3 regions of the Pseudomonas sp. EA_105y_Pfl2_R69 genome follow, and region 1 is predicted to be linked to each of the others. Evidence: riboswitches for the same ligand, from Rfam matches in the RefSeq annotation. Region 1 holds a riboswitch; each other region holds the start of a gene.
What was found. Region 1 has a riboswitch for cobalamin ahead of AACY13_RS09685 (TonB-dependent receptor domain-containing protein). Riboswitches for the same ligand answer to the same signal wherever they lie in the genome.

Region 1 (10,451 bases):
GGATAGCATCGGCAGCGCCCAGCGCCAGCAATTGCAGCGCCTGGGCATTGCCCTGTTGATCGCCGAACCGCGCAAACTGGCCGACCTGGCGGAGAACTTCGTCGAGATCGGCGCGCGCGTCGGCCGTGCCGAGCAGGGCCGGCGGCTGCAGCAACAGTTCAATACGGGGCTGGCCGCCTTGCGCCAGCGCTATCGGCGCGAGCAGCCGCTGGCGCTGTTCTACCAGATCTGGGATGTCCCGCTGTATACCATCGGCGGCCAGCAGATCATCAGCGACGCCCTGGGTGTCTGCGGGGCGGAGAATATCTTTGCCGAGCTTACCTTGCCTGCGCCGCAGGTCAGCGTGGAGGCGGTGCTTGAGCGCAATCCCGAGGTGATCCTGGCCGGTGTGCAGGGGCAGCTGGAGGCCTGGCGCAGCTGGCCGGGCGTCGCCGCGGTTGAGCGCGAACAGCTGTGGCTGGTGCCGGATGCCGGCCTGGAACGGCCGAGCTTTCAGATGCTGGGGGCGCTCGAGCGTCTGTGTGAGGTATTGAGCAAGGCGCACTGAGAAAAAGCCCCGCGTTACGGCGGGGCTTTTCTTGGGTTCAGTCTATTGAGCGCCTAGCTGACGGTTCAAAGCTGAGGCGTCCAGGTCACGGCAAACAGCGCGGTGCGGCCTTCGGTGTTGTAGCCGAAGCGTCCGTTGGCTGTGCTGTAGGTCGCCTCGGCATAGTCCTTGTCGAAGAGATTGTTCAGTTTCAGGTCGAAGGCCACTTCCTCGCTGGCTTGCCATTTGCCGCGCAGGTTGAGCAGGCCGTAACCACCCAACTCACGTGTGTTGTCGGCATCGTCATAGCGACCACTGACTGCGCGCCAGCTGGTACCCACGGCAAACTCACCGAACTGGCGATCCAGGTCCAGGCTCAGCGTGCGTTTGGCGCGGCGGGCGAGGGTGTGGCCCGTGTCGCGATCCCGCGGGTCGATCAGGGCGAGTGCCAGGTTGCCCTGCCAGCCGAACAGCTCTTGCTTGAGCGCGGCCTCGAAGCCATTTATGCGAGCGGTCTGGACGTTCTGCGGGATAAAGTTCTGGTCGAGAACAATCGCGTCCTGCAGATCGATGCGGTACAGCGATAGCTCCAGTGCGCCGGTTTCGCTGTAGCGGCTGCGCCATTGGGCTTCGTAGCTTTTGGACGTTTCCGGCTCGAGGTCCGGATTGGCGCTAGGGAAGCAAAAGCCGCTGAAACAGAAGTCCGGGTAGTACAGGTCGTTGAAGGTCGGTGCGCGGAAGCCTTCGCTGTAGGACAGGATCAGGTCATTGGCAGTGTTGAACGGTACCGTCAGCGCGGCGTTCCAGCTGTTCTCACTGCCGAACTGTTGGTTCTTGTCATGGCGCAGGCCCAGTTCGGTTGAGAAATGCTCGGCGCTGTAGCGGTGCTGAATAAATGCCGCCTGATTCCAGCGCGAGTCCTCAGTAAAGTTCTCGCTACCCGTCACTCGATCTTCATACCAATCGGCACCCAGCAGCAGCTGATGGCGCTCATTGAGGGTCAGGGTATTCACCCAGTTGACCGAGTCACGGTAGGTGTTGAAGCTGTAGAACGCGTCGGCGCTGGCGTGTGGCTGATCGTTGCCGGTATCACGCTTGTCTTCGCTGTGACCGATTTCCAGGCGACTGTTCCAGGCTTCGCCGAGGTTGGCGTCGATATAGCTGGACAGGCTGCTGAGCTGGAAGTCGGTGGTGGGCAGCGAGGTACTGAAGATGTCCTCGAACTCGGACTGGCCGCGCTGGTCGAGGGCGCTGAAGCCTATCTTCAGGTCGTCATTGAATTGGTGCGATACGTTCAGGCTCAGCGATTTATTGCGGTAGGCATCGTCATCGCCATTGGCACCGAAATTGTCGCGTGTGGCATCGATGCCCTGGGTTTCATCGAGTGCTGCACCCAGGTTGAAGCGGGTTTGCCCGTCGCCGCCGGACAGGCCAAGGCTACGCTCGAAGGTCTGGTTGCTGCCGACGCCAAGGCGAACGTAGGGCTTGAGTCCGTCGCCGCTGCCTTGACGGGTGAAAATCTGCACAACCCCGCCGATGGCATCCGAGCCATAGAGCGCCGAGCGTGCGCCACGCACCACTTCTACCCGCTCGATCTGCTCCGGGCTGAGAAATTCCAGGCTGCTGGTGCCGCTGGAGGCGGCGGAAATACGCTGGCCGTCTACCAGTACCAGGGTTTGTGCGGTCGAGGTGCCGCGCATAAACAGGCCGGTCTGGCTACCCGCGCCGCCGGTACGGCTGACGCTGACGCCTGGGACGCGCTCGAGTAGCTCCGCCACGCTGCGCACTTGCAGGCGCTCGATGTCCTTGCGGGTAAACAGCGTGGTTGCAGCCGTCGCCTGCCGGACCGATTCGGCTTGCCGCCCGGAGGTTACGATCAAGGGTTGCAACTCGAGTGAGTCGGCGTGGCTGCTGGCCTGATCGGCATGGGCCGCCAGCGGCAGCAGCGCCACAGCCAGGGCAAGACGGGACAATTTCATTGAAGAATCCTCAAAAGACAGAAAAACTTTCGAGGAGGGCAGGGACAAGCACCGGGCAGGGAGGCGTTAGCCAGCGCTTGACGGTGATGCCCTCCGCAACACCAGTCACTTCACGCCGAGGCAGGTCTCCGGGCTGCCGACTGCCTTTCTCACCTTCCCAGGCGAACCCAGTGGTCTTTGAGAAAGGCTGCGCTTGCGCGCTGTCGGTTACCGTTGCGGGGGCAGCGCAGGCCTTGCGGCTGTCGAGTCGACAGCGGCGCACCTGCTTCCCTTTTCACGCTGCTGGTTTGGCAGCGACCTCGGACAGATAAAACGTCGCGCACCTTAAGCCGGTGCGGAGGGTAAAGCAATGCGCTCTGACGGCTGGCTTGCTACTGATTGTCGCCTATCAGGTCGGCCAGGCGTTGGCGCACTGCCGCGTCGATGCCGGTAGCGTCCAGGCCGCACTCGGCGAGCATCTGGCTCGGCTTGGCGTGCTCGACGTAATAGTCCGGCAGGCCCAGCTGCAGCAGCGGCTTGAGGATATTCTCGCGGGCGAGGAACTCGCCGACCGCACTACCGGCACCGCCCATGATGCTGTTCTCTTCGATCGTGACCAGCAATTCGTGGTTGGCGGCCAGCTGGCGTACCAGGGGCTCGTCCAGGGGTTTGACAAAGCGCATATCCACGACCGTCGCATCCAGACTGTCACCGACCTTAAGCGCCTCACTCAGCTGTACGCCGAACACCAGCAGAGCCACTTGGCGGCCCTGACGGCGGACGATGCCCTTGCCGATTTCCAGTGGCTGCAGGCCCGGTTCGATAGTCGCGTTAGGGCCGCTGCCGCGCGGGTAGCGCACCGCCGCCGGGCCGTCGAACAGGTGGCCGGTGCTGAGCATGCGGCGCAGTTCGTTTTCATCGCTCGGGGTCATCACCAGCATGCCGGGGATGCAGCGCAGGTAGGACAGGTCGAAGCTACCGGCGTGGGTCGGGCCGTCTTCGCCGACCAGGCCGGCACGGTCGATGGCGAACAGCACATCAAGGTGCTGCACGGCCACGTCGTGAATCAGCTGGTCATAGGCGCGCTGCAGAAAGGTCGAATAGATCGCCACCACCGGTTTGGCACCGTCGCAGGCCATGCCGGCGGCGAGGGTCACGGCGTGCTGCTCGGCGATGGCGACGTCGAGATAGCGCTCGGGATAGCGCTCGCTAAAGGCCACCAGGTCCGAGCCTTCCTTCATCGCTGGGGTAATGCCGACCAGGCGCGGGTCCTGCGCGGCCATATCGCATAGCCACTGGCCGAATACGCTGGAGTATTTCGGCCCAGAGGCTTGTTTGGGTTGCGCTGCTGGCGCGTTGATCGCCTCCAGCTTGGTGATCGCGTGATAGCCAATCGGGTCGATCTCGGCCGGGGCGAAGCCCTTGCCCTTCTTGGTCACCACATGGAGGAATTGCGGGCCCTCCAGGTCACGCATATTGCGCAGGGTGGCGAGCAGGGTCGGCAGGTCGTGGCCGTCGATCGGGCCGATATAGTTCCAGCCCAGTTCCTCGAACAGGGTGCCGGGCACCAGCATGCCCTTGGCGTGTTCCTCGGTCTTGCGCGCAATCTCCCAGGCACCTGGCAGGCGCGAGAGGATTTTCTTGCTGCCCTCGCGCATGCTGGCGTAGGTGCGGCTGGAGAGGATCTTGGCCAGGTAGTTGGACAGGCCGCCAACGTTCTTCGAGATCGACATGTCGTTGTCGTTGAGGATCACCAGCATATTGGCGTTGACGTCGCTGGCGTGATTCAGGGCCTCGAAGGCCATGCCGGCGGTCAAGGCACCATCGCCGATCACGGCTACCGCCTTGCGCTTGCTGTTCTGCAGCTTGGCGGCGATGGCCATGCCTAACGCTGCGCTGATGCTGGTGCTGGAGTGGCCGACGCCAAAGGTGTCGTACGCGCTTTCCGAGCGGCGCGGGAAGGCGGCGATGCCGTCCTTCTGCCGCAGGCTGCCCATCTGTTCGCGGCGGCCGGTGAGAATCTTGTGCGGATAGGCCTGATGGCCGACATCCCAGACCAGACGGTCATCCGGGGTGTCGAAGACGTAATGCAGGGCCACGGTCAGCTCGATCACGCCGAGGCCCGCGCCGAAATGCCCGCCGGTCTGCCCAACCGTATACAGCAGGTACTGGCGCAACTCGTCGGCCAAGGTTTCCAGCTCGGCTTCGCCCAGGCGGCGTAGCTCGTCCGGCGTGTTGGCACGGTCTAGAAGGGGCGTCAGCGGGCGCTCACGGGGAATCTCGTGGAAGGTCGTCGGCATCAGGCAGATCGTTATAGGTATAAAAGATGCGGCAGTTTACCCGAAGCGCCAGAAACTGCCCAAACATGGTTCGGTCCGGCCGGCATCCTGCGGATTACCAGGTGTCAATTGAGCGCTTTTTGCCTTCACGCGCTGCCGGCCTGGGTGTGGCGTTGAGGCCACGGAGCAGCCAGGCGCGGGTTTCCACTGGGTCGATCACCGCATCGATCTCGAGAAAGCTGGCCATATTGATGCCCTTGCCGTTCTGGTAGGCCTTGGCCACCAGCTTGTCGAACAGCTGCTGGCGCGCGGCGGGTTCTTCGATGGCCGCCAGCTCCTTGGCAAAGCCCAGGCGCACCGCACCTTCCAGACCCATGGCACCAAACTCGGCGCTGGGCCAGGCGATGGTAAACAGCGGCGAGTGGAAGCTACCAGCGGCCATGGCCTGGGCACCGAGGCCGTAGCCCTTGCGCAGCACCACGGTAAAGAACGGCACGCTCAGGCTGGCGGCCGCGACGAACATGCGCGAGACATGGCGCACCGTGGCCTGTTTTTCCGCCTCCGGGCCGACCATAAAGCCGGGGGTGTCGCACAGCGACAGCAGCGGGATATCGAAGGCGTCGCACAGCTGCATAAAACGTGCGGCCTTGTCGCCGGCCAGCGCGTCGATGGCCCCGCCCAGGTGCGCGGGGTTATTGGCCAGCAGGCCGAACGGCTGGCCCTCGATGCGGATAAAGGCGGTGATCAGCCCCGGCGCGAACTGGCGGCGCAGTTCCAGCACCGAGTCGCGGTCGGCCAGGGTGTCGATCACCTGGCGGATGTCATACACCCGCATGCGGTTCTCCGGAATCAAGTGGCGCAGCTCGCGTTGGTCGGCGCAGTCCCAGTCGTTGAGTGCGCCCTGAAAGTAGCTCAGGTACTGCTTGGCCACTCGCACCGCCTCGGCCTCGTCGGCCACTTGCACATCGATCACCCCATTCGGCCCCTGCACGCTGACCGGACCGACCTGCTCCGGTTTGAAGCTGCCCAGGCCGCCGCCTTCGATCATCGCCGGGCCGGCCATACCGATAGTCGCGTTGTCGGTGGCGATAATTACATCGCAGCAGCCGAGCAGGGCGGCGTTACCGGCAAAGCAGCGCCCGGAGACTATGCCGACGGTCGGAACCAGTCCGGACAACCGCGCCATGCCGACAAAGGTATGGCAGTCCAGCCCGGCCACGCCGACGAAATCGCTATCGCCGGGGCGGCCGCCACCGCCTTCGGCGAATAGCACCAGGGGCAAGCGCCACTGGGCGGCGAGGCCGAGCATGCGGTCGGTCTTCTTGTGGTTGATCATCCCCTGGGTGCCGGCGAACACCGTGTAGTCGTAGGCGATGGCCAGGCAGCGCGCCGCCTGGCTGCCGAACACCTCGGCGTTGACTGTGCCGGTACCGGCCACCAGGCCGTCGGCCGGACTCTGTTCGATCAGCTCCTCCAGCGAGCGCCGACGCCGTTGCGCAGCAACCGCCAGTGCGCCGTACTCGCTGAAGCTGCCGTCATCCAGCAAGTCCGCCAGGTTCTCGCGCACCGTGCGCTGGCCGGTCTTGCGCCGTTTGGCCACGGCCTGAGGGCGGCGTTCGTCACGGGTGATGGTGTGGCGTTCGAGCACTTCGGCCAGGTCCGCGCGGATATGATCGAGGTCCAGGCTGTGTTCGCTCTGGCTGGCGACGGCGTCGACTTCGGCAGGCTCGATAAACAGCAGTGGCTGGCCTTCATTGAGCGCGCTGCCGACCTGCACGGCCAGTTGGCGAACGATGCCGCTGTGGCTGGCGGTGACTACAAACTCCATCTTCATCGCCTCCAGCACGGCGATGCTCTGGCCGACGGCAACCGCATCGCCTTCGGCCACTTCCAGGCTGACCACCACGCCGGTGCTGTGGGTCAGCAGCGGCAGGCAGCCTGGCGGTGCGTCCGCTACCGGCTCGGCGGTCTGGCTGACGGTCTGCGCAGCGGCAAAGAAGTGATGCGGATGGGCCTGAGTTTGCGCTGCCAGCAGCTCGCCTCGCTGGCTTTCGACAAAGCGGGTGGTCAGCTGGTAGCTCGCCACCTGGGGCAGGCGCAGCAGGTTCTGCAGCAGGTGCAGATTGCTCGCCACGCCTTCCAGGCGGAACTCGCACAGCCCGCGGTAGGCGCGGCGTAGGGCGCTGGGGTAGTCCGGCGCATGGGCGATCAGTTTGGCCAGCAGCGAGTCGTAGCTGGGGCTGACCGGGTAGCCGGCGTAGCCGTAGCCATCCACCCGCAGCCCTGGGCCGCTGGGCGGCTGGTAGGCGCTCAGGGTGCCGGCGGCCGGGCGGGTGCTGCCGTCGCTGCTCATGCTTTCCAGATTGATGCGCAGTTGCACGGCGCAGCCATTGAGCGGCGGCGCTTGTGTCAGGCCGAGTTGCTCCAGCGACTGGCCGGCGGCCAGTTTTAGCTGGGTGTGCAGCAGGTCGACGCCGGTGACCTGCTCGGTGACGGTGTGCTCGACCTGGATGCGCGGGTTGGCTTCCATAAAGTAGAAGCGCTCGGGCTGCTCGGCATCCAGCAGAAACTCGAAGGTGCCCAGGCCCTGGTACTGCACCGCGCCGGCCAGCTTGAGCGCGGCGGCGATCATGCGTTCGCGGGTGGCGGGCGGCAGGTCCGGGCTGGGGGCGATTTCCACCAGCTTCTGCTGGCGGCGCTGCAGGCTGCAGTCGCGTTCCCATAGATGGCTGACCGCACCGCTGGCGTCGCCCAGTACCTGAATCTCGATATGCCGAGCGCTGCGCACCAGCTGTTCGATATACAGCGCTCCGTTGCCAAAGGCGGCGAGGGCTTCCGACTGGCAGCGGGCAAAGGCTTCATCCAGTTCGGCCGCGGCAAAGACCGGGCGCATGCCACGGCCACCGCCACCGGCCAGGGCCTTGAGCATTACCGCGCCATGCACGGCGAGAAAGCCATGGGCCTCATCCAGGCTGATCGGCCGATTAATGCCCGCCACCAACGGCACGTTGCAGCGCTCGGCCAGCTCTCGCGCTGCGGCCTTGTCGCCAAACAGCTGCAGCACCTCGACGCTGGGGCCGACAAAGCACAGGCCGGCGGCCTGGCAGCGTCGCGCAAACTCGGCGTTTTCCGCGAGAAAGCCATAGCCCGGATGCACGGCGTCGCAGCCCTCGGCCTTGGCAATCTCGATCAGCTGATCCATATCCAGATAAGCCGCCACACCACGGCCATTCAGCGCTACGGCGCTATCGGCCTGGCGCAGGTGCAGGGAAGCGGCGTCGTCCTCGGCGTAGATGGCCACCGAGCGGATGCCCAGTTCACTGGCGGCGCGGGCGATACGGATGGCGATTTCGCCACGGTTGGCGATCAGCAGGGCGGCGAAGGGCGCAGTCGTAGCGGGCATGGTGGCTCCAGATTGTTATTCTGCAGCCATCTTAGGCGCTCGGCGGGCGAGGTAAACCAAGCCTCAGCGGGTAAGGGTTGGGCTATTGATATGGGTGATAAGGGGCGGAGTGATCGCGGGCGTGGACTAGGCGTCCCCGCCGCTCCTACAGGGGCGTGAATGGTTGTAGGAGCGGGCTTGCCCGCGATGGACATTTCGCTGGCTTAGCTGCGCCGTTCGACGATATAGCAGGCCAGTTCGCGCAGCGGCTCGGCGGCCGAGTCGAAGGGGCGCAGGGCATGCAGGGCCTGATCGCGCAGTTCCAGGGCATAGGCCTTGGCGGCGTCGAGGCCGAGCAGGGCCGGGTAGGTGGGTTTGTCGTGGGCCTGGTCCTTGCCCTGGGTCTTGCCCAGGGTGGCGGTGTCGCTTTCCACGTCGAGGATATCGTCCTGCACCTGGAAGGCCAGGCCGATGGCGCGGGCGTAGTTGTGCAGGGCTTTGAGGGCGTGCTCGTCGGCGCGTTCGCTGGCCAATGCGCCGAGCTGCACGCTGGCTTCGATCAATGCGCCGGTCTTGTGCCGGTGCATGATTTCCAGGGCGCTCTGGTCGAGCTGGCGGCCCACCGAGCCGAGGTCGATGGCCTGGCCGCCGACCATCCCGGCCGGACCGGCGGCGCGGGCCAGGGTGCTGACCATGCTCAGGCGCAGCTGGGTGTTCTGCGGGTTGCGCCGGGCGTCGGCCAGTACCTCGAAGGCCAGGGTCTGCAGGCCGTCGCCGGCGAGTATGGCGCAGGCCTCGTCGAAGGCCTTGTGGGTGGTCGGCTGGCCGCGGCGCAGGTCGTCGTCGTCCATCGCCGGCAGGTCGTCGTGGACCAGAGAATAGGCGTGGATCAGCTCCACCGCGCAGGCCGCGCCATCGGCCCGCTCGGGATCACCGCCGAGGGCTTCGCAGGCGGCGTACACCAAAAGCGGGCGGACCCGCTTGCCACCGTTGAACAGGCTGTAGCGCATGGCCTGGTAGAGCCTCGCCAGCTGTGGCTGCTCCTGGCCGAACAGGCTGTCCAGGGCGGCGTCGACACGGCTCTGGCAGTGCGCCTGGTAGGCCGCGATCATGCCTGTCGATCCGCGTCGAAGGGGGCTTCCTCCAGCGCGCCGTCGCGCTCCATCAGAATCTGCACTTTCTGTTCGGCCTGGGCCAGGGCGGCCTGGCAGTCGCGGGTCAGGCGTACGCCCTGCTCGAAGGCGGTCAGCGAGTCTTCCAGCGACAGCTCGCCGTTTTCCAGACGCTCGACCAGGTTCTGCAGATCGGTCAGGGATTGCTCGAAGTCGAGCGCGGCTTTTTTACGGGCGGCCATGGCGAATATCTCGGGGCAGATCGGGGAAGTGGAACCGGCGCGACACTAGCAGAGCAGGCGCGTACGGGCAAATCAGCGGGGCTTGTGGTGGGCTGCATTCCCCCTGAAAAGCTCGCCGCTAAAGCGCCTCCCACGGGGTTGGAGGTCTGCTTGGCTGTCAGCCGATCAGGCCATGGCCGCGCGCCATCAGCACCGCTAACAGTGGGATGGCCAGCAACAGCAACAGTTCCACTCGGATCGCCATGATCACCCAGCGTGCCTGGCGCGCACTGACCTGGGGGACCTGGCCGGCCTTGAGGGCATTGCGCCAGTTGATAAAGACAAAGGTCGGCCCTGCCGAAATCAGCCCGACCAAAATAAACAGGCCGACCTTGGCGTGGAACAGGCTGTTGCCCAGGTAGTAGTCCAGGCCCTTGCCGTACCAGATCACCCTAGCCAGACCGCTGAACAGCACCAGCCCGGCGAAGACGCCGTAGGCCAGGTCGGTGACGATCAGGCTGCGCGCGCGCTGCAGGTCCAGCGGCAGCTTGAACTGCACGTGCTCGATCGCGAGCAGGGCGAACAGGACGAAGATCGACAGGTAATGGATATAGGCGATAAGGGCGCTGGTCATACTGTTTCCTTGGCTGCGGCGGAGCTGGGGGTGGCGAACCATTGGTCGAGCCGGGTCAGCCGGTAAGCATAGCCACCCAGGCACAGGCTGCGCAGCCCCATAAAGGCGAGAAACGCCAGCCACAGGCCGTGATTGCCCAGCGGTTGCAGGGCCCAAGCCAGCGGCAGGGCGAGCAGCAGCGCGAGCAGCATGGCATCGCGCATTTCGCGGGCGCGGGTGGCCCCGATAAACAGGCCGTCGAGCAGGTAGCTGCTGACCGCGATCAGCGGCAGCAGGGCCAGGTACGGCAGGTAGTCGATGGCCTGGTCGCGGACCACGGCGATATTGGTCTGCAGGCCG
Region 2 (10,451 bases), on a different contig from region 1:
TTCTGGTCAAGCTGGTAGCCGCGCGCCGGCTGGATACCGACAAACACCTGGCCCAAGCGCACGCCGGCGATCATAAAACGGCCCTGGCGCAGCATCGGGTCCTGCTCAGGAGCGCCCCAACGTTCGCTGATGGCCTCGCGGTTGGCCTGGGGCAGCGTGGCGAAAAATGCCAGGTAGTCGGCCAACGCCAGGCTCTGCCGCGCCGGGCGTAGCGCCCATTGTTCGGGGTCGTTGGTCACGCCCTCCTTGAGCAGACGCATCAGCGCATCGCCATCGGCGGGAATGTCGTCGACGCCGTAGCCCTGCTGATGCAGGCGGCGGAGAATCTCGATCACCGAGGCCGGGGTATCCAGACCGACGCCATTGCCCAGGCGGCCCTCGCGGGTCGGATAGTTGGCCAGCACCAGGGCCAGACGCTTGTCCGGATTGGCCAGACTGCGCAGCCGGCACCAACGCCGCGCCAGTTGGCTGACGAAGGCGATACGGTCGGCCAACGCCTGGTACTGCACCACATCGCTCTGGGTCAGTTCGCAGCGCTGGCCGAGGCCCTTGAAGCTGATCGCCCGGCTGATAATGCGCCCGTCCACTTCCGGCAGCGCCACATGCATGGCCATATCCCGCGGTTGCAGGCCCTGGGGATCGGCGCGCCAGCTCTGCTCGTTACCGCCGGAGAGGATCAGTTGCAGCACCGGAATATCGCCGGCCAGAGCGTGATCGCCGGGATCGTCCATCGCCGACTGGGAAAACGCCGTGGTGTTGAGAATCAGCGCGACTTCATGCTCAGCACACAGCTCGCGCAGGGTCTGCAGACACAAGCCGTCCTTCAGCGAGAGCAGCGCGACGGGCAACGGATTCAGGCCCTCGGCCAGTAACCCCGTACACAGCTCGGCGAACACCTGGGTGTTGCCCGCCTGCAGATGCGCCCGATAGAACAGCACCAGCACGCAGGGCGCGCCTGCTACCCACTGCTCGCGCCAGCTGTCGGCCGAGGCATCGGCCTGCTGCGGATGGAACACCGCTACCGGCGGCAAGGGCCGCGGTGGCCGCGCGGGCATGGGCAGGTCGAAGAAGCGCGCACCGATAAAGCGGTACAACTCGCCGGCATTGGCCGCGCCGCCCTCGCGCAGGTAGCGCCAAAGCGTATGGCAGCAGTCCGCTTCCACCGTACTCTGGCCGATCAGGTTGGGATCCTCCTGCATGTCGCCGGAGAACATCGCCAGGGCGATACCCTTGCGCCGACACAGCGCCACCACCTGCTCGGTGCCGTAGGGCCAGTAACTTTCACCGCCCAGGTGGTCGATGACTACGACTTTGGCGTGTTGCAGCACCTGATCCAGATACAGGTCGATGGACGCGTTCTGCCGCAAGTGCAGCAGGTTGGTCAGCCGTACCGAGGGGTAGGCGACCGCTTCGCAGCCGGGCTGCGCCTGCGGGTAGGCGGCGGCCAGCAACGCCAGGGTGGTGTCGGCGGCGCTGAGGATGACGATATCCGCCGGGTCCTGCTCGACCACGGTGATGGTCGCCCCGCTTTCGTCGATATACCCACCGGGCAGCGCCGACAACATGTGCATGGGTCAGGCCTCGATCGCGGCGGCTTGCAGGGCGCGGGTCAGCACCTCGGCATCCAGCTCCTGACCGATCAACACCAGGTGAGTGCTCGGCGTTTCCTCGGCCTGCCAGCGGCGGTCGAAGTAGCTGTCGAAACGCTGGCCAACGCCATGCACCACCAGGCGCATCGGCTTGTCCGCCAGGGCGACGAAGCCCTTGATGCGGAAGATTCTGTGCTGTTCGACCAGCTCTTGCAGGCAGGCCAGCAGGCGCTCTCGATCGACCCGAGGCAGCTTGACCACCACCGACTCGAACTGGTCATGGTCGTGATCGTGTTCCTCATCGTCGCCATGGTCATGATGGCTTTCGCGCAGGTGGATGCTCTCTTCCGAGGCATGGGACAGACCGAGGATCAGATCGAGATCGAGGCGGCCACGGTCGCTGGCCAGTACCTTGACCTGGGCCGGCAACTCCTCGCGTACCAGGGCGATAACCTGCTCGACAGCTGCCGGCTCGACCAGATCGGTCTTGCTCAGCACCACCAGGTCGGCGGCCAACAGCTGGTCTTCGAACAGCTCGTGCAGCGGCGATTCGTGGTCCAGATTGGGATCGGCGCGGCGCTGGTCGTCGACCGCCTGGGGGTTGGCGGCGAACAGACCGGCGGCTGTAGCAGGCACGTCGACCAGGGTCACCACCGCATCGACGGTGCAGGCATTCTTGATTTCCGGCCAGTTGAAGGCCTGCACCAGCGGCTTGGGCAGCGCCAGGCCGGAGGTTTCGATAAGGATATGGTCGAGCTCGCCGCGGCGCTCGATCAGCTCGCGCATCACCGGATAGAACTCCTCCTGCACGGTGCAGCACAGGCAACCGTTGGACAGCTCATAGAGCTGGCCGGCCGCCTCCTGGCCGTCCTCGTCGCAGCCGATGCCGCAACCGCGGAGGATTTCGCCGTCGATGCCCAGCTCGCCGAACTCGTTGACGATCACCGCGATACGCCGGCCGTTGGCGTTCTCGAGAATATGCCGCAGCAGCGTGGTCTTACCGCTTCCGAGAAAGCCGGTGACGATAGTGACGGGGATTTTGGCCAACATGGGACTGCTCCAATTGATATGAAATGAGCCGCGCGTAGAGGGTGTTTACAAACGTAGCGAGCGATGGTCAGGCAAGGCGAAATCAGCCGAAAAAGCGGAGTGTACGAGTTGTACATGAGCATTTTGAGGCTGAGTTCAACGCCGCATGACCGAGCGTAGTAGTTTGTAAACATCCTCTTATTCGAGCGGCGGAATGCGTGCGACAAACTTGCCTTTGATGCCGGCCGGCCAGGTACGAAACGGCACCTGACCGGTGTCCGACTGCTGATACTTGCGGCTGTAATCGAGCAGCGCCTCGGCCGCCTCGCGCTCGGGCTGAAAGTCGCCGAGCACATAGGCGATCTTGCCGGGCGCTTGCAGCACGGCGGTGCAGTGCCGCTGGCAGGCCATCAGGCAGCGCGTGCGCTTGATCGTCAGGGGCGGCGCGCCGGCGGCCAATTGCGCCTGCAACAGCCCCTCGACCTCGGCGGCGAACAATTCGCCCTTGCGCGTGGCGCTGGGCATGTCGGCATCCTGGCCGCAGGTTTCGCAGAGCAGCAGCGTGGTGGTCATGGTTGCTCCTGAAATTTGAAGTCTTGAGGTTGCGCGCCCTGAGATTGCGGGGTTTGCGGGCGGCAGGCCCAGGGCAGTACGAAGCGCTGCTCCTGGTGCTCGCCGAGCATCGCCTGGACTTGGTAGACCTGCTGCAGGTTCTTTGGCGTCAGCACCTGGCGGGTGGTGCCGCACTCGACCACCCGGCCCTGGTCGAGCAGCAGGATGCGGTCGCAGAAGCGGCTGGCCAGCGTCAGGTCATGCAGCACTACCAGCGCCGCCTTGCCCTGGGCGCATTGCTCGCGCAGCAGTTGCATCACGTTCAATTGGTGGAAGGGATCGAGCGCCGCCACCGGTTCGTCCGCCAGCAACAGCGGGCTGCCGACCGCCAGGGCGCGGGCCAGCCGCGCGCGGGCGCGCTCGCCGCCGGACAGCTGATCGAAACGCCGCTGCGCCAGTTCGCCCAGACGCATCTGCGCCAGGGCCTGATCGATAGCCGCCTGGTCGTCGCTGCGCAGGCGCTGCGTAAGGCCCCAGTTGCCGCGGTGCGGCAGGCGGCCGAGGGCGACATAGTCGCGCAGGTGCAGCGGCCAACTGCTCTGGTCGCCCTGACCCAGGTACGCGCAGCGCAGGGCGCGCTCGCGCGGCGACAGGCTGCTCAGCAGCTCGCCATCCAGGCGAATCTCGCCCTGATACGGCAGCAAGTGAGCCAGGGCCTTGAGCAAGCTGCTCTTGCCGGCACCGTTGGGCCCGATCAGGCCGAGCAGTTCGCCGGCGCGCAGGTCCAGCGAGACCCGCTCGACCAGACGGCGGCCGTCGATTTCGACGCAGACTTCATTCAGGCTCAGCATGGCGATGCCAGTCGCTGGCGCAGCACCAGCAGCAGAAAGAACGGCGCGCCGATCATCGCCGTGACCACGCCGAGCATCAGCTCCTGCTCGCCGCTGACCAGGCGCAGCAGGATATCCGCCGCCAGCAGCAACACCGCGCCGCCGAGGGCGCTGCTCAGCAGCAGGCGCGAGGGATGGTAGGCGACCCACTTGCGCAGCAGGTGCGGCACCACCAGGCCGATAAAGCCGATAGCCCCGGTCACCGCGACGCTGGCACCGACGCACAAGGCGGTGCCGACGATGATCTGCACGCGCAGGCGCGGCAGGTTGACGCCGAGGCTGCTGGCCTCGTCTTCGCCGAGGGTCAGGGCATCGAGTTGCGGGCCGCAGGCGAACAGCAACAACAGGCCGGCGGCGATAAACGGCAGGCACAGGCGGATATCGGCGAAGCTGCGGTCGCTCAGCGAGCCCATCAGCCACAGCACGATGTCCTGCACGTCGGTGGGATTGGGTGCCAGGTTGATCGCCAGCGAGGTCAGCGCCGCGGCCAGCGACGACAGCGCAACGCCGCAGAGAATCAGGGTCAGGTTGCTCGCGCTGCGCCGGGCGATGGCATAGAGCACCAGGGTGGTCAGGGCCGCGCAGCCCATCGCCGACAGCGGCACCAGCCAGGCGCTCAACCCGCTCAGGCCGTAATACAGGCAGAGCACCGCGCCCAGGCTGGCGCTGGAGCTGACCCCGAGCAATCCCGGTTCGGCCAGCGGGTTGCGCAGCAAGCCTTGCAGCGCCGCGCCAGCCGCGCCGAGCGACATGCCGACAAGGATCGCCAGCAACACCCGCGGCAAACGGATCTCGTTGACGATGACCTGCTGCTGCACCCGCACATCGGCCAGGTCCGCACCGGTCGCCGCCGAGGACAGCAGCGCGCGGCCGATATCGCCGAGGGCCAGCGGCACCGAACCGATGCTTAGCGACAGCAGCAACAGCGTTAGCAAGGCCAGCATCAGCAGCAGATTGAGCAGGCTCGGGGCAATCCGACTCATGGCTGCGCCTCGCTAGCAGGCTGTTGAAAAACTACCTGCATTGCCGATGCGTCGTTAAAAACAGGCTCGGAATGCTCATTTACAACCCGTAAACTCCGCTTCCTCGCCTGTTTTTGCCTAGCCTCGGCTGCCTCGCCTACGTTTTTCAACGGCCTGCTGGCCAGGCTCAGGGCATCCAGCTGCGCGGCCAGCTCTTCGGCGGCGTGGATCAACTGCCAGTCGCTGCAGCCCCAACGGTTACCGCTGATGCTCAGCACCGGACGCGTGGCCATCAGCTGTTGCAGGCGCTGATGGCGTGAATAGGCGGATTTAGCGTAGCCGTTGTCGATCAGCATATCGGCGCTGACGAAGACGTCCGGCGGGCTGTCGACCAGGTCTTCGAGGGCATAGCGGCTCCAGCCGGAACGGCCGAGGCTGGCCAGGTGATTGCGCAAGCCCACCGCCTGGAACACCGTATCGACATAGGTATTGGCCCCGGCGCTGCCGCCGTTGGCGCGCAGATAAAGCGCGCTGAGCGGCCGCGGGCGCTGCTGCAAACGCGCCAGGCGGGCCTGCACATCGGCAACCAGTTCGTTGCCGGCGGCCTCACGGCCGATCTGCCCGGCGACCCAATTGGTGCTGTCGAATATCTGCGGCCAGGTGGTCGGGTAAGGCACCACCAGCGTCTTGATGCCGTGACGCTTGAGCAATTCGGCCTGGTTATGCGCCTGCCAGCGCCGCGAGGCGAGGACGATATCCGGGTGCAGGGCGATGATTTCTTCCGCCGTGGCGTCGTTGGCTGGAAACTCCCGGGCCTGTTCGGCCATCGAGGAAATCCGCGGGTCCTGGCTCTTGCGCGACACCGAGAGCAGCTGCGCGGGCGCGGCCAGGCTCAACGCCAGCATATCGGCGCAGAGATTGGTCGAGACCACGGTCGGCAAGGCCGCGGCCCCGGCCCCGGCCAGCGGGGCACACAGCAGCAACAGCAGCGGCAGGACGCGCACGCGGGGCATCAAAAATCGATGCCGGCCTGGGCTTTGACGCCGGCGTTGTAGGCGTGTTTGACGTCGCGAATTTCGCTGACCGTATCGGCCAGTTCGATCAGCTCGGGCTTGGCCGCACGGCCGGTGACGATCACGCTCTGGCCGGCCGGCCGGGCGCGGATCGTCTCGATCACCATGTCCGCATCCAGGTAGTTGTACTTGAGCATGTAGGTCAGCTCATCGAGCAGCACCAGGTTCAGACTGGGGTCCGCGAGCATGCGTGCGGCATGCACCCAGGCCTCGTCCGCGGCGGCCTTGTCGGCGTCCCAGTTCTGCGTGTCCCAGGTAAAACCGGTGGCCATGGCGTGGTAGGCGACCTGCGCGGCGTTCTGCCGCAGATAGGTGACCTCGCCGGAGGCCTGGGTGCCCTTGATAAATTGCACCACGCCGACCTGATGGCCATAGCCCAGGGCGCGATACAGGGTGCCGAAGGCCGAGGTGGTCTTGCCTTTGCCGTTGCCGGTGATCAGCACGACTATGCCGCGCTCTTCCTGGGCTCTTTCGATCCCGGCATCGACCACGGCTTTCTTGCGCTGCATGCGCTCGGCATGGCGCTGTTTTTTCTCATCATCGATCATGGGTCGCACTCCGCAGCCGCATAAAAACCATCGCGCAGGGCGACGGATCGAGCGCAACCGCGGGGAGCTGGCGCGATGCACAGGCATCGAACCCTTGATGACGACTACTGAGGGAAGACCGCCCGAAACGCGGGCATGCAACAGCACCGGCAACCACCCACACCCCGGGGTACGCACCTTGTTTCGATCAGGCCGGTCTTCTGGCTCACCTTCATCCGAAGTCCGCGCCTTCCCGGGCGGTTGGCCCAGTGGCGTGTGGCGGCTTCGTCAGGTTCTACAGCAGCGGGGGCTGCGCCGGAATACTCAAGGGATTACTCCCAGAGGTCACCGGACTTCCCGTTTCAGCCCGTAGCGCGATTGCGCACGGGGCACCTGTTCGTTGGCCGGCAGGGTAGCGCAGTCGGCACCTTCCGGCAATTCGCCGCGGTTGACGGACTTCGCGCATCATGGTCAGCTAGCGGGCTGTTTCAGGTGTCTCGCGTCATGGCGCGAGGTGAAACGGGAAGCCGGTGGGTTCGATCCGCAAGGTCGAGCGAGTCCGGCGCTGCCCCCGCAACGGTAAGCGTACGCAAGGTCGTCATCGCCACTGTGTCCTAGGACATGGGAAGGCCGACCTCCACTGTCCAACCGACAGTCGTCGCAAGCCCGGAGACCGGCCTGAAACCTGTTTGGCAACCCGCGGTGGGCGGGGCGCGCCGAAATCGGGTTCGTTCCGCTGTCCGCGCTCGCCCGCTTTTGTGCTGCTTCCCTTCCTCGCGTGGCCGTTTTTCGACTCCCAGGAAGGTTCAAACATGTCCACCAGCACGCTGTCCGCCAGCCCCGCGCTTGCCCTGCCCCTGTCCCAACGCCTGATCCTCGCCATCGGCAGCTGCCTGCTCGGTGCCGCGCTGATCTTCTGCGCCGGCTTCGCGCCGATGGAAGTCCTGCATAACGCTGCCCACGACGCCCGCCACAGCGCCGCTTTCCCCTGCCACTGAGGATTCGACAATGATCAAGCGAATCGCTCAAACCGCAGGTTTTGCGGGGCTGCTGGCCGCGCTACTGCTGACCCTGATGCAGAGCCTATGGGTCACACCGTTGATTCTCGAGGCGGAAACCTATGAAAGCGCCGAGCCGGTAGCCGAACACAGCCATGCCGCCAATGCGGCCCATGATCATCATCATGACGCGGACGCCTGGGCACCCCAGGATGGCGCACAGCGCACCCTGTTCACCGGACTGAGCAATCTGGTGGTGGCGGTAGGCTTCGCCCTGATGCTCGCCGGCCTCTACAGCCTGCGCGCGCCGGGCCGTACCTGGCAGGGACTGCTCTGGGGCCTGGCAGGTTTTGCCACCTTCAGCCTGGCACCGGCTATCGGCCTGCCGCCGGAACTGCCGGGCACCGCCGCAGCCGAGCTGACGTTGCGCCAATACTGGTGGGTCGGCACGGCCGCCAGCACCGCCGCAGGTCTGGCCCTGCTGGCGTTCGGCGGGCAGTGGTGGCTGCGCGTCCTCGGCCTGCTGTTGCTGCCCCTGCCCTACCTGGTCGGTGCACCGCAGCCCGAAGTGCATGAAAGCCTGGTCCCGACAGCCCTGAGCCAGCACTTTATCTTTACCTCGCTGCTGGTCAATGCGCTGTTCTGGGCCGCTCTCGGCCTGATCAGCGCCTGGCTGTTCAGCCGTGGGCAACAGGCGAGCTGAACAGGCCGGTGAGCGCTTTCTGTAGCACGGATGCAATACGGGAAGATGTAAAGCCCCGCACATCACCGCCGGATTTCATCCGGGCTACGGGGTTCAGCGCACGGTAACCGACGCAGGCCATACAGGCTTGCGTCGACCTTGCCGCGGTTGTCGACTATGGCGATTTCGCCGCCCAGTTCACGCAGGCGCGTGTTGATATCGCTGGCGTACAACTGCTTGAGCCACAGCCGATAAGCCATGCCCTGCCCCGCATCCAAATAACGGTGCAGTTCGGCCAGGCCGAACGTCCAATGGCCCGGCTCACAGCTGAAGCCTTGGGCGCGCAGTTGTTCCAGCACCTGCGCATCGCCGCGCAGCACCGCTTGGCAACAATCGAGAAACCTCTGCAACAGATCGCTCATGGACCTTTACTTGATCTTCTCGGCGATCCAGATGGTATGCCGGGTGCCTTTGTTGCCGTGGGCGTAGACCTGCACTTCCTCGACCTTGAAACCGGCCTTGCGCACCTTGTCGGAGAACTGCCGGTCGGCGCTGGCCGACCATACCGCGAGCACGCCTTTGGGCCGTAGCGCCTGGTGGCAATGCTGCAACCCCTGCGCCGAATACAGCCAGCTATTGCGCTTCTGGGTCAGCCCCTCGGGGCCGTTGTCGACATCCAGCATAATCGCGTCGTAGCGCTGCCCGGCGTTCTTCAGGCAGTTGGCCACATCGTCCTGAATTACCCGGGTACGCGGGTCGAGCAGCGGATAACCGGCCTTCGCGCCCAGCGGGCCGCGATTCCACTCCACCACCCCGGGCACCAGTTCGGCGACCTCGACCTCGGCGGTCTTGCCGAGGTTCTGCAAGGCCGCCGCCAGGGTGAAACCCATGCCCAGACCGCCGATCAGCACCCGTGAATCCGGCCGCCCGGCGACCTTCTTGCAGGGAATCGCCGCCAGGGCGTCTTCCGAGCCGTGCATGCGGGTGTTCATCAACTGACCGCCATCGCCGCCGGCGATCTTGATCACAAAATCCTCGCCATATTCGAACAGGCAAAGCGCTCCCGAACCATCGGGAATCGGGGCGGTGTCGAGCAATACAAAGCGCTTCATGGCGGTCTCGTCGGGCAGTGGAGGCGATCGGGTAGCGCACGATACAGCAGTCGCGCCTCAGCCCCCAGTCAGCATATGCCCGACGATACCGAGCATGAAGCCCAGCAACGCACCGAGCGACGGTGCCCAATGCTTGTTCAGCTTGGCCTGCGGGGCGATATCCTGGAACACCGAATAGAGAATGCCGCCAGCGGCGAACAGCATCACCGCGGCAACCACTTGTGGCGAATCATCCAACCATAAATAACCGGATACGCCCGCGAGCGGTCCAAGCAATGCCGCTGCCGCGAACAGCATCAGGAGACGTTTGCGGCTGTAGCTGCTGGCGCGATGTATCTCGCGGTAGGCATTGAAGCCCTCCGGCAGGTTCTGCAGCGCCATCAGAATGGCCAACAACATCGCGCCCTTGCCGCCATGGGCAAACGCCGCGCCCAGGGCCAGGGACTCGGGAATAAAGTCGCTCAACATCGCGGCCATCTGGCTGGCGGCGGTTCTGCTCCGAGCCAGAAGGATATCCAGCCCCATAAAGGCCACGCCGCCAGCACAGAACCACAGAGCGGCCGCCGTCGGCTCGAAGCGCACGATCGCTTGCGGCACCAGCACCAGTGCCACGGCGGCCAACAGCGCACCTCCACCGAAAGCGACCACCCCGTGGCGCAGCTCATTCTCCAACCAGCGCGGACGGATACGTTCGACGCTGGCAAAAGCCGCGCCGAGGGGCATGGCCATACCGGCCAACAGGGTATACGCCACCACCATCCATAGAGAATCCACGGTCACCTCACCTGCCAGTCGGGGGCTATCAATATCCCCCATTGCGCCGCCAACTCAAGCGCAGGTTCCATCGATGCAGATTGATAACGACATCGAGTGCCAAGCCATGGCAACTTCGGGCCAATGCCGATTATGCTCTGAGCCTTGCAAACCTAGGCGGGTCAAGGCAAGCACCGCCCACGTAGAACCTTTTTCAAAGGACGCACGCCATGCCCCTCGCCCAACTGATCACCGCCGCGCAGCTACAGCAACGCTTGCAGCGG
Region 3 (10,451 bases), on a different contig from region 1:
TCAGCCCCGGCCGCTCGCTAAAGGCCGCCAGGCTGTACGCCGGGGTGCAGTCGATAAAGGCTTCGTCCACCACCAGCCAGCCGCCACGTTCGGCCAGGCGGGCATGCCAGCTCAGCAGCTGCTCGGGCTCAAAACGCCGCCCCGTGGGGTTGTTCGGGTTGACCAGGAGCAGCACATCGAGACGTTCCAGGGCGCGGTTGACCCCCGCCTCGCTGAGTTCCAGCAGGCGGTGGCCTTCGCGCTGCCAGGCCGCAGCGTGCTCGGCATAGGCCGGCGAGAGGATGCCGACCCGGGCATTGCGCAGCAGGCGCGGCAAGGTCTGGATCGCCGCCTGGGAGCCGGCCACCGGCAACAGGTTGGCCACCCCGTAGTAATCGCGGGCGGCGACCTCCAGGCCGTCGTGCTGCTCGGGCAGACGCGTCCAGGCGCTGGCGGCAATCGCCGGCAGCGGCCAACCGTAGGGCGCGATGCCGGTGGACAGGTCCAGCCAATCCGCCAGGGCAATGCCGTGACGCAGAGAAGCCGCGCGCAGACGCCCACCATGTTCAAGCATAGAAAAAATCACGCATAAAAAGCCCCCCAGAGCAGTAACAGCGCCAGCCACAGCAGTACGCCGCCATTGACCAGGTTGAGCGCCCGTTCGATATCGCGCGCCTTGGGCTGCGGACCCGCGCCCAGTTCGGGCCGCTGATGCAGCTCGCCGTGATACTCCGCCGCGCCGCCCAGGCTGACCCCCAGCGCCCCCGCGCCTGCGGCCATCACCGGGCCGGCATTGGGGCTGTCCCACAAGGGTGCCTGGCTACGCCAGCAGCGCAGCGCCAGGGCGGTCTTGCCGAGCAGTGCATAGGTCAGGGCCACTAAACGCGCCGGAATGTAATTGAGCCCATCGTCGATCTTCGCCGCGGCCCAGCCGAAACGCTCGAAGCGCGCGTTGCGATAGCCCCACATGGCATCCAGGGTATTGCTCAGGCGATACAGCACCACCCCCGGCGCACCGGCGACGACAAACCAGAACAATGCGGCGAACACCGCATCACTGCCATTTTCCAGCACCGACTCGCTGCCGGCGCGGGCCACCCCCGTGGCGTCCAGCTGCGCGGTGTTGCGGCTGACCATATAACCGACCCGCTCACGTGCCAGACGCAAATCGCCCAGACGCAGCGCCTGGGCCACCGGCAGGGCATGCTCGCCCAGGCTACGCAGCCCGAGGGCCGCATAGAGCGCGAGAATCTCCACCGCCCAACCCAGCCCGCTGATCTGGCTCAGCAGCCAGGTCAGCAGGGTCAGCGGCAACACCGCCAGGCACCAGACCGTCACCCCATGGCTACGCCAACCGCGTCCGCCCGGATTGAAGCGTTGTTCGAGTCGCCCGGCCAGACGCCCGAAGGCCACCAGCGGATGCCAACCCCTGGACTCGCCAAACAGCGCATCCAGGGCGACCCCGGCGCAGGTGCTGAGAACCAGGCTCATGCTGTGCCCCACTGGTTCTCGAACAGCAATTCGCTGAGCGGCCGTGGCGTGGCCCAGCCCTCCTGCACCAGCATCGGCGCATCATAGAAGGCCTCTACCGGCCCCAGACAGAGCACCGCCAGCGGCTTGCTGCCGACCGGCATGCCGAGCAGAGCCGCCAGGGCCTGGGGTTCGAACAACGACACCCAGCCCATGCCCAGCCCTTCGGCGCGGGCGGCCAGCCAGAGGTTCTGGATCGCACAGGCCAGTGACGCCAGGTCCATTTCCGGCAAGGTACGGCGGCCAAACACATGGGCCTCGCGGCCGTCCATCAGGGCCACCACCAGCAGCTCGGCGCAGTCGCGGATGCCCTCGACCTTGAGCCGCATAAATTCATCGCTGCGCTCGCCCAGCGCTTCGGCGGTGCGCCCCCGCTCCTCCTCCACCAGGCCGTGAATCGCCTCGCGCAAGGCCGGGCGGGTGATGCGAATAAACCGCCAGGGTTGCATCAGGCCGACGCTGGGGGCCTGGTGCGCAGCTTCCAGCAGGCGCGCCAGTACCTCGGGAGCCACCTCGCCGCCGCTGAAATGGCGCATATCGCGGCGTTCGGCGATGGCGCGGTAGACCGCGGCACGCTCCTCGGGACTAAAGGCCTGCTGGTTCATCAAGGCTCACCGGGTAGAAACAGCGCAGCCGCCGCGCTCGGCGCGGACGGCAGATAGAAATGGATATAGGACGCCGTTAGCCGGCCGATACGGTAGACCGCTTCGGCCGTGCGTCTGTAGTTAGGGCACTCGCCCCGGGCGATGGGCTCAAGGACGCTGCTCAGGGCCGAGTGGTGGAAAGTATGGCCGCGCAGGCTGCCTTCAGGCAATTCGGCTTGTTGCAGGGCCAGTGCCACCAGGCGCGGTTGCAGGGTCGCCTGGCCCGGGAGCAGACCGAGCATGACGGCGCTGCGCCCCTGTTGATCGGTCAGTTGCTCGAGCAGGTAGAGCATGCCGCCGCACTCGGCATGGATCGGCTTACCGGCCTGGTGGTGAGCGCGAATCGCCTGCGCCATGGCCTGGTTGGCGGCCAGTTGCGTCAGGTGCAATTCGGGGTAACCGCCGGGCAGATAGAGACTGTCCACCTCGGGCAGCTGGCTGTCGCTCAAGGGCGAGAAGAACTGCAATTCGGCCCCCAACTCGCACAGCAGATCCAGGTTGGCCTGGTAGAGAAAGGCGAAGGCGCTGTCGCGGGCCACGCCGATACGCACGCCGGCCAACAAGCGCGCGGGCCTTGCCTGCTCGGGGGCGGCAAAGCTGACTGGCGGCGGCAGGCTGGTATCGGCACTGGCGGCCAGGGCATCGGCGGCGGCATCCAGGCGGGCATCCAGGTCGGCGAGTTCGCCAGCCTGGACCAGACCCAGGTGGCGGCTCGGCAACTGCACCTCGGCGCTGCGCGGCAACGCGCCGTACCAGCGAATCGAGGCCGGCAAGGCATCGCGCAGGATCTCGCCATGCCGTGTGCTGCCGACCCGGTTGCCGAGCACCCCGGAAAACGGCAGGTCCGCCTGGAAGGTCGCCAGGCCATGGGCCAGCGCGCCAAAGGTCTGGGCCATGGCCTGGCCGTCGATCACTGCCATGATCGGCACGCCAAAGCGCCGCGCCAGATCGGCCGCCGACGGCGTGCCATCGAACAGGCCCATCACCCCCTCGATCAGAATCAGGTCGGCCTCCCCCGCCGCCTGCCAGAGCAGGCGCCGGCTCTCCGCCTCGCCGACCATCCACAGGTCGAGCTGATACACCGGCGCGCCGCAGGCCTGGGCGAGCACCATAGGGTCGAGAAAATCCGGTCCGCACTTGAACACCCGTACGCGCTTGCCCTGACGTGCATGCAGCCGCGCCAGGGCTGCGGTGACCGTGGTTTTGCCTTGGCCGGACGCCGGTGCGGCGATCAGCAATGCCGGGCAGTGGCGCAGGCCAGGTACAGGCTCGCTCACCGCCGGGCCTCGTGACGCGACGCTAGCCCCGCGGCGCGAACGCCGGTATAGAGCAGCGCCGCCAGGCCGACATAGAGCGCCAGGCTGGCCAGGTAACGCGGGTAGTAAACGCCGATACGCTCGGCCAGCAGCGCCAGGCTCGGCTCCGGGTAACGCCCGGAGAAATACAGAAAACCGCCGCCGGAAAACAGGTAGCAAACCAGGGCGGCGATCATCACCGTCGCCATCAGCAGTGCCAGGCTGCTCAGATTATCGCGCTGCCAACCGGCATACAGCCGCCCGCCCAGCCACAGCGAGCCGTAGGCCGGCAGCAGCATCCAGTAAGCCGGCGACAGGCACCAGTCGCTGATGCCCGACCACTGCACCGCCGCGAAGTCGAGCAGCGAGGCCTCGATAAACAGCGCCGGAAATACCCAGCGCGGTCGCAGCAATACGCCGGCAAGAAAGAACACCGCCCAGGACGCGCTGGGCAGATTGACCGTCGCGAAATGTTGACCACGGGTCATGGCCATCAGCAGCGCCAGGGTCAGACCAATCGCCAACTGAGCGCGGGGGGAAAGCTTGAGCATCGGGATTTCCTCTCGGCTCGATCAAAGCGCCTGGTAGCGCACAGTGAAATAAACCGCCTGGCCGGGCTGGTTGAAGCCCTCGGCGGTCTGGTAATCGGCATCCAGCAGGTTGGCCACCCGCGTTTGCAGACGCCACTCACGGTTCAGGCGGTATTCGCCGCGCAGGTCGAGGGTGGCGAAGCCGGCCAGTTCGCGCTGGTTCTCCAGGTCGTCGTAGGTGGAGTTCTGCGCATGCAGACTGGCACCGACGCTGAAGGCACCGATGGCACGGTCAATATCCAGGTTGAACAGCTGGCTCGGCCGCCGATTGAGCTCCTTGCCGTAATAGGGAATGCCGGTGCGACTGGCGCGCTGCGAGCGATTTTCCGCGTCCATCAGCGTGTAGTTGGCGTTCCATTGCCAACCAAGCAGTTCGCTGCCGATCAGCAATTCGAGGCCGCGAATACGCGCCTGGTCGACGCCCTGGGCCTGGCTGATGCCGTTGACCCGCACCGTGGCGATCAGGTTATCGATCTCGGTGCGGTAGGCGTTCACCGCCCAATGGCCCCAGGCGTGCTTCCCGGCAAGGCCGAGTTCCAGGCTCTGCGACTCCTCGGCTTGCAAGTCCGGGTTACCGAAGCCGGGGTAATACAGCTGGTTGAAGGTCGGTGCCTTGAATGCTGTGCCGTAGCTGGCAGTCAGCCGTAGCGCCTCGTTCAGGGCATAGCCCCAGGCGATATTGCCGGTGTCGTGGCGGCCGAACTGCTCGTTGTCGTCACGGCGCAGGGACAGTTGCCAGTCATGGCGTTCGTACTCGCCGAGGTACTGGGCGAATGCGCCCTTGTTGTCACGATTTTCCATGGCATAGGCGACAGTACCGTTGACCTCATCCCGCTGATAATCGCCCCCCAGGGTCAGGCTGTGGCCGTCGGCCAGGCGCAGATCGTTCTGCCAGCTCAGGCTGTCGCGGCGACTGTCGAAACGCGAGTTGAAGTCGCCGTCCTGATAATGGTCGGCCTTGTCTTCGCCGCGCCCGGCCTGCAGTGTGACAAGCCAGGGCTCCAGCGGGGCAAAACGCGCCCGCCCGCCGACCACGCTCTGCACCCCATCGGAGTTGGCGGAAAAGCCAGAGGTGCGCATGCTGTTGACCTGGTCGTAGTCGCTGTGGGACTTGCTGCGCAGCAGATTGCCATCCAGCTCCAGGCCGTTGTCGAAGCGATAGCCGCCGCTCAGCGTCCCGGATAGGCTGCGAAAGCCGTCGGCATCGTTTTCATAACCGCTGGCACCGACCTGCTTGACGTTGATGCCGTCAGTATCCAGGCCGCTGAGGCCGAGGCTGTACCAGCCCTGCTGACCGCCTCCGGTCACTCCGGCGCTGCCGCTGTAACTGTCATGGGTGCCGTAGCCGGCGGAGAAGAACGGCTTGGCCCCCTCGCCGTCGCCCTTGCGGGTGAAGATCTGAATCACCCCGCCGATGGCTTCCGAGCCATACAGGCTGGAGCGCGGCCCGCGCACCACCTCGACCCGCTCGATCAGCTCCAGAGGCAGGTCCTGCAGGGCCGCGCCGCCGGAAGACACCGAACCGACCCGCAGGCCGTCGATCAGCACCAGCACATGGTTGGAATTGCTGCCGCGCATATACAGCGCAGTGTTCTTGCCTGGGCCGCCATTGTTGGACAAGGACACCCCCGGCACTTTCTTCAGCAGCTCGGGCAGGGACGCCGCCTGGCTCTGCTCGATCTGGGCGCGGTCGAATACCGTGACCGCCGCCAGACTCTCCTGGACGGTTTGCGCGGTACGGGTGGCGGTCACCAGTTGATCTTGCAACTCGGTGGGACTGGCGGCATGGGCCAGGGGAAAACAACCCATGGCGCACAGCAGCGCCATCGGCTTCAACAGGGTCTTACTCATCGCGTCGTATGCTCCGTCGCACTCACCCGGGCGACCAAGGCTGGGAAAGGCATACGGAGAACGAAGACGCACAAGCGCCGCAGAGGCGACAGCCCATACGCCAGACAACGCCCTCCGCGATGCCATGGACTGCAGCAGGCCGGTCTCCGGGCTTACGAGCGGCGAACTGAGGGTTCAGATCGCGACCAGACGCACCTTCCCATGCGAGGAGCCTGTCGGGCTTGACCGTTCGTAGCGAGGGAAAGTCCGGTTCGAGTCAGTTTTGTTGATCTTTCGAGGCGAATAGCTAGCTATTTAACGAGAAAGAGCGGCAAAAATGGCCGAATCCGAATTTTCCGCAGCAGAACAGTGTTAAGTCCGACAGGCTCCTAGAGCACAGTGGCTGAAAAGCGCTGGTTTGACTCGTCTACCGTTGCGGGGGCAGCGTCGGAATTGCTGGCGTGAAGCGCAGCGCACCGACTTCCCTGTTTCACCCCTGGCACGCCGAGGCCTGTTCACGAACGCGTAGCGGATCGTGGGCAGGCCCTCTGCGTGGGGGCACCTGTTGCAAGCCGCGCAGGGTAGAGACCCGTGGCGTGGACGTCAACGGATAAGGACCGCGTCCGGCCAAACCGGGTCTAAGCTTTCAGCTCTTGCCCGTACAGGAGAACCCCCATGAAATACTCAGGCAGCTGCCACTGCGGCCAGGTGGCCTTCGAGGTGGAAGGCCAGCTCGACGCGGCGCTGGCATGCAATTGCTCGATCTGTCAGCGCAAGGGCGCGCTGCTGTGGTTCGTCCCCCACGATCGACTGACGCTGCTCACACCGCAAAGCCAGATGGCCACCTACTGCTTCAACAAGCATGTGATTCAGCACCATTTCTGCCCGACCTGCGGCATCCATCCCTTCGGCGAAGGCCGCGACCCAGAAGGCAAGCGCGTGGCGGCGATCAATATCCGTTGCCTGGAAGGCATCGACCTGGATGCCGTGCCCGTCAGTCACTTCGATGGACGAGCGCTCTAGGCCATAAGAAGGAGGAAGGCTGCCCAATCGCCCCGCGCTTGAATGCAGCGGGCCTAACGCCGCAGGGGCTTGCACGGTATAGCCGTCAGCGCTTGCGGCACAGACTCAGGCCGTCGCCCAGCGGCAGCAGCGACAGGTCGATGCGCGGATCATCGTGCAGCACCAGGTTGAGCGCCTGGATCGCCCGGGTGTCGGCGCTCTCGGGGTTGACCTCAAGTACGCGCCCGCTCCACAGGGTGTTGTCGAACAGGATCAGGCCTCCCGGTCGCAGCAGCCCCAGGGCCTGCTCGAAATAGGCCGGGTAGTTGGCCTTGTCGGCATCGATAAAGATCAGGTCGACCTGCCCCGCCAGGCCCTCGCCTTCCAGCGCGGCCAGGGTTTCCAGGGCCGGGGCCAGGCGCTGTTCGATACGTTCGGCCAGGCCGGCCTCACGCCAGTAGCGCTCGGCGGTGGCGTTGTAGTCGCCGGGGATATCGCAGCAGATCAACCGACCATCCTCAGCCATGGCCTGGGCCATGCAGAGGGCGCTGTAACCGGTAAAGGTGCCGACCTCGACAATCAGCCGCGCGCCAGTCAACTGCACCAGCAAGGCCATAAACTGACCCTGTTCAGGAGCAATCTGCCAACGCGCCATACTCAACTGCGCGGTTTCCTCGCGCAGGCGCTTGAGCAGTGGTGTTTCACGCAGGGACACATCCAGCAGATATTGATACAGGGCGGAATCGAGATTGAGTGTCTGGTTGGTCATGCCAACTCCCTCTGCAAATGACCGCTGTCAGGGGTTGCGTGCCAGTTCACCGCTGAACACGCGCTTGGCATCCAGGTAGGTGCGCTGCCAGTAACTATTGCTCAGGCTGTCCAGGCGCACGGTTCCGCCGCTGGAGGGCGCGTGAACGAAGCGGCCGTCGCCGACATAAATGCCGGCATGGCTGACCTGGCGACCGCCATTGGTGGCGAAGAACAGCAGGTCGCCGCTTTGCAGGCGGTCGCGACTGACAACCGGGGCGCGCATGCCGATCAGCTCGCGGGTCGAACGCGGCAGGCTGATACCGGCGGCATCACGGTAGACGTAACCGATCAGACCGCTGCAATCGAAGCCGCCCGCCGGGCTATTGCCACCATAGCGGTAAGGGGTGCCGACCAGGCCCAGGGCGCGGAACAGCACATCCTCGGCTCCGCCCTGCTGGCTGCCGTGGGGGACATGAATCTGCGCTTGCACTGCCGGGGTAGGCGCACGTGCCGCACAGGCGCTGAGCAGCAGGGCGAGGGCAAACAGGGCGAGACGGGCGATAACGGTCATGGACGAACGATCCTGAGCCGGGATGCGCCCTACTCTGCCGGCTTGCACACCCTAGTGCAAGCTTTAGCTTTACTCGGCAGGTCGTTGAAAACTATCGACATGAGCCCTGGCGAAGGCTGCCGAGCACTTTCGGCAGCCCAGAACCGGCTCAGGGGTGGCGCGCGACCGACTCACTCGGGGCCAAAGCCAGGGCCCGCTTGGCCTCGAGAAAGGTGCGGTTCCAGTAGCGATCTTCCAGGCTGTCGACCCGCACGCCGCCGCTGCGACTGCTGCTGGAGTGGATAAACTGGTTATCCCCCATATAGATACCGGCATGGCTGACCCGGCCACGGCCGTTGGTGCTGAAGAACAGCAGGTCGCCCGGCTCCAGCTCTTCGCGCTCGACCAGCGGCGCATCGATATTGATCATTTCGCGGGTCGAACGCGGCAATTGCATGCCCAGCTCTTCCTTGAACAGGTAGCCGATAAAGCCGCTGCAATCGAAACCCGACTTCACCGTGCTGCCGCCGTAACGATAGCGGGTACCCACCAGGGTCAAGCCATGGGTCAGGATGCTGTCGGCCAACTGGGGCAGTTCGTAGGGTTTGTCGGCGGCGAAGTCCGCAAGTTCATCCTGCTCATCGGCAATGGCGGTCGCAGGCTTGGCGGAATGGGTCTGCTGCTGGGAAACCGCGTTGGCTGCAGGCGGTTGTGGCGTATGGTTGGCACAGGCGGCCAGAACCAGGGTCAGTGCGAGAGGCACGAGGGGTGCGAGGCGTTTGAGCATGGGCACGACCGTGTCGATAAATTCTATAAGGGCGCGACTATGCCTTCTATGGCATCGATTTGCAAATTCTATGGCTCTAAATGTGACTCAGCAGTTTCGGCAAAACATCTAACGCCCGCCCTGCCAGATGGACCTCCACCAGGGCGCTCAAGTCAGTGCGACTCGGGTTGATTTCGACGCTCAGACCACCAGCCTGACGGGTGCGCAGCACGGGTTCGACGATATAGGGAAAGCTGGCGCTGGTACCGACGCTGAGCACCACCTCGAAGCCCTGGCGCAACTCGGCGTAAAGGCGGGCGATGGCCGGCTCCGGTAGCATTTCCTCGAACAGCGCCACCGGCGGGCGCAGAACCCCGCCACACTGCCGGCACCTGGGCGGTAGCGGCCGGTTCAGGTGTTCGGCCAGTTCGGGGTCGACAGCCCCGCAGGACTGGCAATACAGCGGGGCCAGCTCGCCATGGATCTCGATCACCCGTTCCATCGGACTGCCGGCGGCGCGGTGATAGCCATCGATATTCTGGGTCAGCAGCCAGCAGCCGGGCTTTCTGCGCTGCAGTTCGGCGATGGCATGGTGCCCGGCGTTGGCCTGGGCACCCAGGCAGGCCTTGCCCAGTTCGGCCAGGTATTTCCAGCACAATGCCGGATCGCGCTGCAGCATGGGCCCGGACAGCGCCGCCTCGATGGGCAGGCCTTCGGCGGTATGGCCGTTGTACAGGCCGCCCAGGCCGCGGTAGGTGGGCAGGCCGGAATCAGCTGAAAGCCCGGCACCTGTGATAATCAGGATGCGCTCGGCCGCTGCGATGGCCTGGGCGACACGGGCAATGACCTCGTCCATCTCAAGCGCTCCCACGTAGGGTGGACGACGCTCTTGTCGTCCACCGGCACATCAACAGGTGGATGGAGAAAGCGCCATCCACCCTACCTGTTCAATGATTGACCGTATAGGCCAGCATCATCGACAGCTGGCACAGCGGCCGGCCGCTCTGCGCCTGCCACTGATTGAACGCGGCCTGTACCGCGGCGCGGTCTCGCTGACTGGTGGGCGGTTTGTCGATTATCTGCTGCGCCTTGAGCGCGGCGACCAGGTCGTCGCTGGGGACAAAGGTGTCCTTGCCGACCATGCGCAGAAAACGCGGCGCGGACAGACCGCCGAGCTGGCTGCCGTGCTTGGCCAGGTACTTCCACAGGCCGACGATATCGCTCACCGGCCAGTCGGCGATCAGCGCGCCGAAGCTGCCCTTTTCCTGGCGCACATCGAGGACAAATTGGGCATTGCGCGGCACGCTCTTGAGCTTGCCCAGATGGCGGATGATGCGCGCGTCCTGCATCAGGTTTTCCAGACGCTCGCCGCCCATCAGCACGACCTTTTCCGGATCGAAGCCGAAGAACACCTCTTCAAAAGCCGGCCACTTGGCATCCACCAGGCTGTGTTTAAGCCCGGCGCGGAAGATCCGCAGGCTGAGCACCGACAGGTAACGGTCGTCGCTGATCGCA

Region 2: it holds a riboswitch for cobalamin, as region 1 does, so the genes downstream of both, cobO (cob(I)yrinic acid a,c-diamide adenosyltransferase) here and AACY13_RS09685 (TonB-dependent receptor domain-containing protein) in region 1, are expected to answer to the same signal.
Region 3: it holds a riboswitch for cobalamin, as region 1 does, so the genes downstream of both, btuB (TonB-dependent vitamin B12 receptor) here and AACY13_RS09685 (TonB-dependent receptor domain-containing protein) in region 1, are expected to answer to the same signal.

What each region holds. Positions count from the first base shown of each region.
Region 1 covers NZ_CAXAOO010000003.1:69,189-79,639, forward strand. Annotated here, with positions in the region: gene AACY13_RS09680 (helical backbone metal receptor) at 1-547, shown strand, start outside; gene AACY13_RS09685 (TonB-dependent receptor domain-containing protein) at 613-2,505, opposite strand; cobalamin riboswitch at 2,608-2,822, opposite strand; gene dxs (1-deoxy-D-xylulose-5-phosphate synthase) at 2,877-4,784, opposite strand; gene AACY13_RS09695 (carboxyl transferase domain-containing protein) at 4,879-8,166, opposite strand; gene ispA ((2E,6E)-farnesyl diphosphate synthase) at 8,370-9,257, opposite strand; gene AACY13_RS09705 (exodeoxyribonuclease VII small subunit) at 9,254-9,499, opposite strand; gene AACY13_RS09710 (DUF2214 family protein) at 9,657-10,112, opposite strand; gene AACY13_RS09715 (MATE family efflux transporter) at 10,109-10,451, opposite strand, start outside.
Region 2 covers NZ_CAXAOO010000009.1:160,397-170,847, reverse strand. Annotated here, with positions in the region: gene cobN (cobaltochelatase subunit CobN) at 1-1,571, opposite strand, end outside; gene cobW (cobalamin biosynthesis protein CobW) at 1,575-2,639, opposite strand; gene AACY13_RS21225 (DUF1636 domain-containing protein) at 2,817-3,191, opposite strand; gene AACY13_RS21220 (ABC transporter ATP-binding protein) at 3,188-4,021, opposite strand; gene AACY13_RS21215 (FecCD family ABC transporter permease) at 4,015-5,043, opposite strand; gene AACY13_RS21210 (ABC transporter substrate-binding protein) at 5,040-6,035, opposite strand; gene cobO (cob(I)yrinic acid a,c-diamide adenosyltransferase) at 6,035-6,643, opposite strand; cobalamin riboswitch at 6,817-7,034, opposite strand; cobalamin riboswitch at 7,096-7,318, shown strand; gene AACY13_RS21200 (CbtB domain-containing protein) at 7,435-7,620, shown strand; gene AACY13_RS21195 (CbtA family protein) at 7,631-8,323, shown strand; gene AACY13_RS21190 (hypothetical protein) at 8,386-8,724, opposite strand; gene AACY13_RS21185 (spermidine synthase) at 8,731-9,414, opposite strand; gene AACY13_RS21180 (ZIP family metal transporter) at 9,472-10,188, opposite strand; gene AACY13_RS21175 (sulfurtransferase) at 10,398-10,451, shown strand, end outside.
Region 3 covers NZ_CAXAOO010000009.1:134,420-144,870, reverse strand. Annotated here, with positions in the region: gene cobD (threonine-phosphate decarboxylase CobD) at 1-553, opposite strand, end outside; gene cbiB (adenosylcobinamide-phosphate synthase CbiB) at 562-1,470, opposite strand; gene bluB (5,6-dimethylbenzimidazole synthase) at 1,467-2,114, opposite strand; gene AACY13_RS21080 (cobyrinate a,c-diamide synthase) at 2,114-3,409, opposite strand; gene AACY13_RS21075 (hypothetical protein) at 3,427-3,999, opposite strand; gene btuB (TonB-dependent vitamin B12 receptor) at 4,021-5,889, opposite strand; cobalamin riboswitch at 6,010-6,398, opposite strand; gene AACY13_RS21065 (GFA family protein) at 6,544-6,891, shown strand; gene AACY13_RS21060 (O-methyltransferase) at 6,977-7,639, opposite strand; gene AACY13_RS21055 (C40 family peptidase) at 7,667-8,191, opposite strand; gene AACY13_RS21050 (C40 family peptidase) at 8,340-8,957, opposite strand; gene AACY13_RS21045 (NAD-dependent deacylase) at 9,034-9,792, opposite strand; gene AACY13_RS21040 (DNA-3-methyladenine glycosylase I) at 9,884-10,451, opposite strand, start outside.